DNA from 3 places in the Nonomuraea sp. N2-4H genome. Region 2 is predicted to be linked to each of the others. Evidence: riboswitches for the same ligand, from Rfam matches in the RefSeq annotation. Region 2 holds a riboswitch; each other region holds the start of a gene.

What was found. Region 2 has a riboswitch for cyclic di-AMP ahead of WBK31_RS03380 (hypothetical protein). Riboswitches for the same ligand answer to the same signal wherever they lie in the genome.
Region 1: linked by a shared signal. The riboswitch ahead of WBK31_RS20565 (CHAP domain-containing protein) and the one ahead of WBK31_RS03380 (hypothetical protein) in region 2 are both predicted to bind cyclic di-AMP.
Region 3: linked by a shared signal. The riboswitch ahead of WBK31_RS37280 (C40 family peptidase) and the one ahead of WBK31_RS03380 (hypothetical protein) in region 2 are both predicted to bind cyclic di-AMP.

The regions. Positions count from the first base shown of each region.
Region 1 covers NZ_CP147987.1:4,453,433-4,455,686, forward strand. Annotated here, with positions in the region: gene WBK31_RS20560 (Gfo/Idh/MocA family protein) at 1-758, shown strand, start outside; cyclic di-AMP (ydaO/yuaA leader) riboswitch at 876-1,012, shown strand; gene WBK31_RS20565 (CHAP domain-containing protein) at 1,025-1,723, shown strand; gene WBK31_RS20570 (hypothetical protein) at 1,877-2,254, opposite strand, start outside.
Region 2 covers NZ_CP147987.1:735,300-737,553, reverse strand. Annotated here, with positions in the region: partial or broken gene galT (galactose-1-phosphate uridylyltransferase) at 1-842, shown strand, start outside; cyclic di-AMP (ydaO/yuaA leader) riboswitch at 913-1,054, shown strand; gene WBK31_RS03380 (hypothetical protein) at 1,060-2,016, shown strand; gene WBK31_RS03375 (TIGR03620 family F420-dependent LLM class oxidoreductase) at 2,182-2,254, opposite strand, start outside.
Region 3 covers NZ_CP147987.1:8,045,449-8,047,702, forward strand. Annotated here, with positions in the region: gene WBK31_RS37275 (LuxR C-terminal-related transcriptional regulator) at 50-262, shown strand; gene WBK31_RS37280 (C40 family peptidase) at 320-1,249, opposite strand; cyclic di-AMP (ydaO/yuaA leader) riboswitch at 1,372-1,519, opposite strand; gene WBK31_RS37285 (amino-acid N-acetyltransferase) at 1,797-2,254, shown strand, end outside.

The sequences.
Region 1 (2,254 bases), 3.7 Mb from region 2:
TGGACGCCGTCTACGTCGCCACCCCGCACGCCCAGCACCTGCGGGTGGCCGAGGCCGCCATCGCGGCGGGCAAGGCGGTGCTGTGCGAGAAACCGCTGGCCGCGACCGTGGACGACGCCGAGAAGATGGTGCGCCTGGCCCGCGAGGCGGGGGTCTTCCTGATGGAAGCGATGTGGATGCGCTTCAACCCGCTCATCCAGCTGATCAAGGACGACCCGCGCTTCGGCGAGATCCGGTCGGTGCAGGCCAGCTTCGGCTTCGCCCACCCGTACGACCCCGCACACCGGCTGTGGGCGCCGGAGCTGGGCGGCGGAGCCCTGCTCGATCTGGGGATCTACCCGTTCGGGCTGGCCCAGCTCCTGCTCGGCATGCCCACCGGCCTGCACGTCACCGGTAAGCTCGCCCCGAACGGCGTTGACGCGGAGGCGGCCGGCGTCTTGCTCTACCCCGGCGGCAAGCACGCTCTCGTGGCGACCTCATTGCTCGGGAATTACCCGAACCAGGCCAGCGTTGTGGGTACTCAGATGCGCGCGGACATCCAGGCGCCGTTCTGGGCACCGCAGCGGATCGTGCTCTCCGGGCCGTCGATGGAGCCGGAGGAGCACGTGCTCAATCCGGCGGACAACGGTTACGCCGGAGAGCTCCGCGAAGTCCGCGCCGCCACGGCCGAAGGCAGGACCGAATCCTCGATCATGCCTCTTGACGAATCCCTTGCCATGATGGGGCTTCTGGCCGAGGCTCGCAGTCAGCTCGGCTGACTTTACTTTTATGGATTTGTAATCCTCTTGCCTCGTGTATTACCTTATGGGGCATCTTAAGGCATACGTCCGGTTTGTCCGGCTATGTCAGACCATCGCACGAAAGATCACAGGTTTGTCCTGTGACCGCTGAATCCGCCACGTGCGGAACCGGGGACCCACGTCCTTTGGGGTGAATCGGCACTTCGGTGCCGTAGGGCAGCTTCCACGCCCGAACCCGTCAGCTAACCCGGTAAGCGGCATGGAAGCAAGGAGTAATCCCCTCGATGGCCAAGCACCGTCTTACCGCTGTCTCGAAGAACACCATTGCCCGCGCCGTGCTCGGCGCCGGCGTCCTGGCCTCGGCCCTCGGCGTCCCCACCGCGGCCCACGCCGACACCTCGATCGCCGTCGCCGCGGCCACCGCCGCGAAGCACCCGGACACCGCCCGCTCCGCCCACAAGGCGGGCGAGCGGGACGAGACGAAGATCAACGTCACCGCCGACCAGGTGCTCGCGGTCGCCAGGTCGCAGATCGGCACCTCCGAGAACGCCAAGGGCGGCGGCACCCCGTACCAGCAGTGGTACGCCAACTCCCAGCGCGCGGCCGAGACCGTCGCCCGCGACGGCGGCAGCCGTACCGCTTACCTGAACGCCGCCTGGTGCTCGATGTTCGTCTCCTGGGTCGGCGAGAAGACCGGCGCCCGCCCGCAGGTCGGCTGGGACGCCTGGACCGTCGCCCACGCCAAGTGGTTCGCCGCCAACAAGCGCTTCGGCCACGAGGCCAAGCCCGGCGCCGTGGTGTTCTTCTCCTGGAAGGGCGGCAAGGCGCTGAAGGACATCCAGCACGTCGGCTTCGTCGTCAAGGACAACCGCGACGGCACCATCACCACCATCGAGGGCAACACCGGCAACGGCAAGGTCGAGGAGCGGGTCCGGCCCAAGTCGCAGGTCGTCGGCTACGGCTACCCCGAGTACGCCTCCTGACGCACTCCCACCGGCGGGTGCTCCCACCTTCTTCGTGACGGCAGAACGCGTGCCCCATCACCGGGGTGCGCGTTTCGTCATGCAGGGCTCTCGAACGCCCGGCGCTGGACGGCGTCAAGCTCGGCGTAGAGCCCCGGGACCGCGACGAGGTCGTCATGCGTGCCGCACTGCACGATCCGGCCGCCGTCGAGTACGACGATGAGGTCCGCCATCCGCACCGTCGGGAAGCGGTGGGTGATCAGCAGCGTGACGGCTCCTGGATGGCACTTCGCCGCCTCGGCGTACCGGGCGAAGACCGCGCTCCCGGACGGGGCGTCCAGCGCGGCGGTCGGCGACCGCGGACGTGGCCGTCTCCGACAGGCTCAGCTCCAGGCGGGCGGTCTCGGCGGTCTGCTCAGTGGCGGCGTCGATGCGTGCGGCGGCGTAGCCGCGTACCAGCAGCGAGGGCAGCACGGCCGCTCCGAGCAGCAGCGGAAGCAGCGGATGCACGGCGGCGAGCAGCGCCACGCCCAGCCCGATCCGCACGGCGTG
Region 2 (2,254 bases):
AGCGCGCGACGGAGATCCCCTCGTACGACTACGACGTGGTCGTGTTCGAGAACCGCTTCCCCTCCTTCTCCGGAAATTTCGGGACTTATGAGGCCGTGGGCGGGCTGAGCGAGGTCCGTCCGGGTGTGGGGCGGTGCGAGGTCGTGTGCTTCACCTCCGACCACGACTCCTCCTTCTCCGCGCTCTCCGACGAGCAGGTGGTGCTGGTCATGGAGGCGTGGGCCGACCGTACGGCGGAGCTGTCCGGCATCGAGGGCGTCGAGCAGGTCTTCTGCTTCGAGAACCGGGGCGCGGAGATCGGCATCACCATCGCGCACCCGCACGGCCAGATCTACGCGTACCCGTATGTCACACCCAGGACGAAGCTGCAGCTCGGAGCCGCCGAGCGCTACAAGGGGCCGGGGAACCTGTTCGCCGACGTGCTGGCCGCCGAGCGGGCCGAGGGCACGCGGGTGGTCGCCGCAAACGAGCTGTGGACGGCCTTCGTGCCGGCCGCCGCGCGCTGGCCGTTCGAGGTGCACATCTATCCGCACCGGCAGGTGCCGGACCTGGCGGCGCTGACGGACGCCGAGCGCGCCGCGTTCGCGCCGCTCTACACCTCGGTGCTGCGGGCGTTCGACGGGCTGTTCGGGGTCGTCATGCCGTACATCTCGGCCTGGCATCAGGCGCCGGTGCGTACGGGGCGCGATCTGGCATACCTGCACCTGGAGCTGTTCTCCATCCGGCGGGCGCCCAACAAGCTCAAGTACCTGGCAGGCTCGGAGTCGGCGATGGGGGCGTTCGTGAACGACGTGCGGCCCGAGGAAGCGGCGCGCATGATCCGATCACAGATCGATCACTAATAGATTTCTACTTAAGGTCGCATGACTCATGATCTACCACTAATATCCCCATATGCATCGGCCGTAACGCGGCTGATGCCCGCCTAATCCTGGGCGCGTCGCCCGGGAGCCGGGGACCCAACCGCACCTTGGGGTGAATCCGCTACGGCGGTAGGGAGCGACTCCCATGCCCGAACCCGTCAGCTAACCCGGCCGGCAGAGGGAGAGGAACTCATACGTGGCGGCTTCGTCCCCCGCGAAACTTGCCATCGGTCTCATCGCCGCCGCCGCCATCGCCGTCCTCCCGGCGCACGCGGCGACGGCCGCCCCGAAACCGAAAGAGTCCGAGCTCCGCGCTCAGCTCAAGCAGCTGAACAGCAAGGTCGACAAGCTCATCGAGAAGTACAACCTCAAGCGCGTCGAGCTGGCCAAGGCACAGGAGGCCGCCAGAGCCGCGCAGGCCAGGCTGGCCGCCGCCGAGCAGACCCTGGCCGCCGCCGAGCAGCGGGTCGCCGAGATCGCCCGCCTGCGCTACCAGAACATCGACCCGTCGCTGCCCGGCTTCATGATGCCGGGCGACGCCGGCACCGCGGCCCTGCTCGAACAGCTCACCGCCGAGCAGCAGGCCATGGTGGCGAGCGTCGCCAAGGCCCGCGACGAGCGCAAGAAGGCCAGCGATGAGGCCGCCGCGCTGACCGCCAAGATCAAGAAGGACGCGGCCGAGGTGGCGAAGCAGCGCCGCGAGGCCGAAGGCGTCATCAGCGACATCGAGAAGAAGCTGCGCGACCTGGTGCCGGTCGCCACGGGCCGCAGGTCCAACGGCACCTGGGCGCCCGAGCTGCCCGGCGGCCCCGACAACATCACCCCGCGTACGCGGCTGATGAAGGCCCAGATCGAAAAGAACTTCTCGCTGCCGTACACGGTGGGCTGCTTCCGCGCGGGCTCCAGCGGTGAGCACCCGCTCGGCCGCGCCTGCGACTTCATGATGAGCACCGGCGGCACCATGCCGACGCCCGCCAACAACGCGCTCGGCGACCGCATCGCCGAGTGGGCGCTGCAGAACAAGGACAAGCTCGGCGTGAAGTATGTGATCTGGAAGCAGCGCATCAACTCCGGCACCGGCTGGCGCGCCATGGCCGACCGCGGCAGCATCACCGAGAACCACTACGACCACGTGCACATCTCGATGAACTGAAACCAGGGGATGACCAGGGGATGACCAGGGGATGACTAGGGGATATCGCATCTGGCGATGTACATCCACGAATCGAGACGGCGTTTGCGCCGGCGGCCCCTATGCGGTTGAGCGTTCGGAGTGCCGGGTCCGCGATGGGGCCCTGGGTCGCCTGAACTGACAGCCTCACCCCCATCCAGGAGGCAATGCAGACGCAAGGTGTTCGAGTTGCTCGATGGCCGTGGACATGTCATCTGCG
Region 3 (2,254 bases), 1.6 Mb from region 2:
GGGTCCGGTCGAGAGGCCCACGTTCTGCGCTGTTGGGGGAGGGCTCCCGATGGAAGTGCTCACTGAGGATGTTCAACTCAGCCACGCCGATCTCGCGTTGCTGGCGGAGCTGGCCAAAGGGGTCACGGTCGACAGGGTCGGCAGGCGGCTGGACATCAGCGGCCGCACCGTACGACGGCGGCTGCGGGTCATCTGCGACCGCATCGGCGTCGCCACGGCGATCGAGGCCGTGGCCTGGGCGGCCCGCCGCCAGCTGATCTAGCCGCGCCGATCAAGCCCGGCGGTCAGGGCCGGGCGACGGGCGCTCATTGGCGGCGGATCAGTCGGCGATGCGGACCGCGCCGGCGTAGGGCCTGTTCGCGATGGAGGCGATACGGACGACGTCGCCGGTGCGCGGGGCGTGGATCATCATGCCGCCGCCGAGGTAGATGCCCACGTGGTGCAGGTCGCTGTAGAAGAACACGAGGTCGCCGGCCCGCAGCTCAGAGCGGTCGATGTGCCGTCCGGCCGTCCACTGGCTGCCGGTGTAGTGCGGCAGCGAGATGCCGACCTGCTGGTAGGCCGCCATGACCAGGCCGCTGCAGTCATAGGAGTTGGGGCCGTCGGCGCCCCAGACGTACGGCTTGAGCTGCTGCGTCAGCGCCCACCTCGCGGCCTGGGCGGCCTTGCCGCTGCCCGGGATGGGCAGGTCGACGCGCTGGGCACGGGTGCCGGGCAGGCCCGCCTCGCCGAGCGCCCGGCGGAAGAGGTTGCTCTCGACCTTGGCGACCAGCTTGGTGATCTTGTCGCGCTTGGCGCCGAGGTCGGAGATCAGCTTCTGGACCTCGTCGATGCGGGTCTTGGCGCTCGCCCTGGCGCGCTCCGCGGCCTGCCGGGCCCTGGTGACCTGGTTGACGGCCTCGCCCTGCTGCTGCTCCAGCACGTACGTGGTGGCGGCGCGGTCGAGGAACGTGTCGGGGTCGTCGGAGGTGGCGAAGGCCAGGATGCGGCTGAGCCCGCCGGTGATGTAGGCGTTCTCGGCCAAGGCGGCCGCTTTGGCGCGCTTGGCGGCGAGATCGGCCTCACTGGCGGCCAGGGTCTTCTTCGCGGCCTCAGCGGCCCTCTTGGCGCTCTTGAGCTTCTCCCGCTGGCCGTTGTACTGCTCGGTCAGCTGCTCGATCTCGGTGTGCATCTTCTCGACCTGCTTGGCCAGGTCTTGAAGCGAGGGCTTGGGGTCGGCGGATGCCGAGCCGACGGGGGTCGCGGCCATGAACGCCGCGAGTGTGACACTTATTACACCGAGCAGGCGGGACCGCCGTGCGGCGCGTTTCGGAGGGCGGGCGTGCTTGCCCGCCGTCGTCCTCTCACGCTCGCGCGTACGCTTCACCAACCAGCTCCTTCCATCGGCGCCTGCCGGGTTAGCTGACGGGTTCGGGCCGGAGCAGCCCTACCGGTGGTGCGGATTCACCCCGGGTGGCGTTGGGGGCGCCACCGGCGGTTCCCCGGCTCCTCCCTGCGGAGGATTAGGCGTGTCGCCCGCGCGCGACACGCGGGGAACATCGTCGCTGGACACTAATGCACTCCGGGTTCGTGCTCAACCAGAACTGCCGACTCTGTTGAGGTTTCACAACCGAAGGGTCACAAGGTGATCTCGTGCCTGGCCGTACAGAACCGGTTTTATGCCGGATTTGGCGCAACTTCGGATGGGCTGCACGCCTGCTCGGAGCGCGTGCTCGGATGAGCACGAGTTGTTACAGCATGGGGCGAGACGTGGGAGTTACGGCCGAGCCGTAATGACATCTGTACCCTGGAGGGCCATGGAGCAGGTGGCCGAACTGACAGCAGCCGAGACCGCGGTGGTGGTCCGGCGTGCCCGCACACCCGATGTGCGGGCCATCAGGAGGCTTGTGGACACCTACGCGGGAGCGGGCCCGCGGCTCCTGAAGAAGGCCACCGTCACCCTGTACGAGGACGTACAGGAGTTCTGGGTGGCCGAACGGGGCGGGCAGGTCGTCGGCTGCGGCGCGCTCCACGTGCTCTGGGAGGACCTCGCCGAGGTCCGGACGGTGGCCGTGGATCCGGAGTGCCGGGGCATGGGCGTCGGCCGTCGGATCGTCTCGGCGCTCATACAGCAGGCGAAGGATCTGGGTCTGAGGCGTGTATTCTGTCTGACTTTTGAGGTCGACTTCTTCGCCCGGCTCGGCTTTCGCCAGATTCAGGGCACGCCGGTCTCACCCGAGGTGTACGCCGAACTGCTGGCCTCGTACGACGAGGG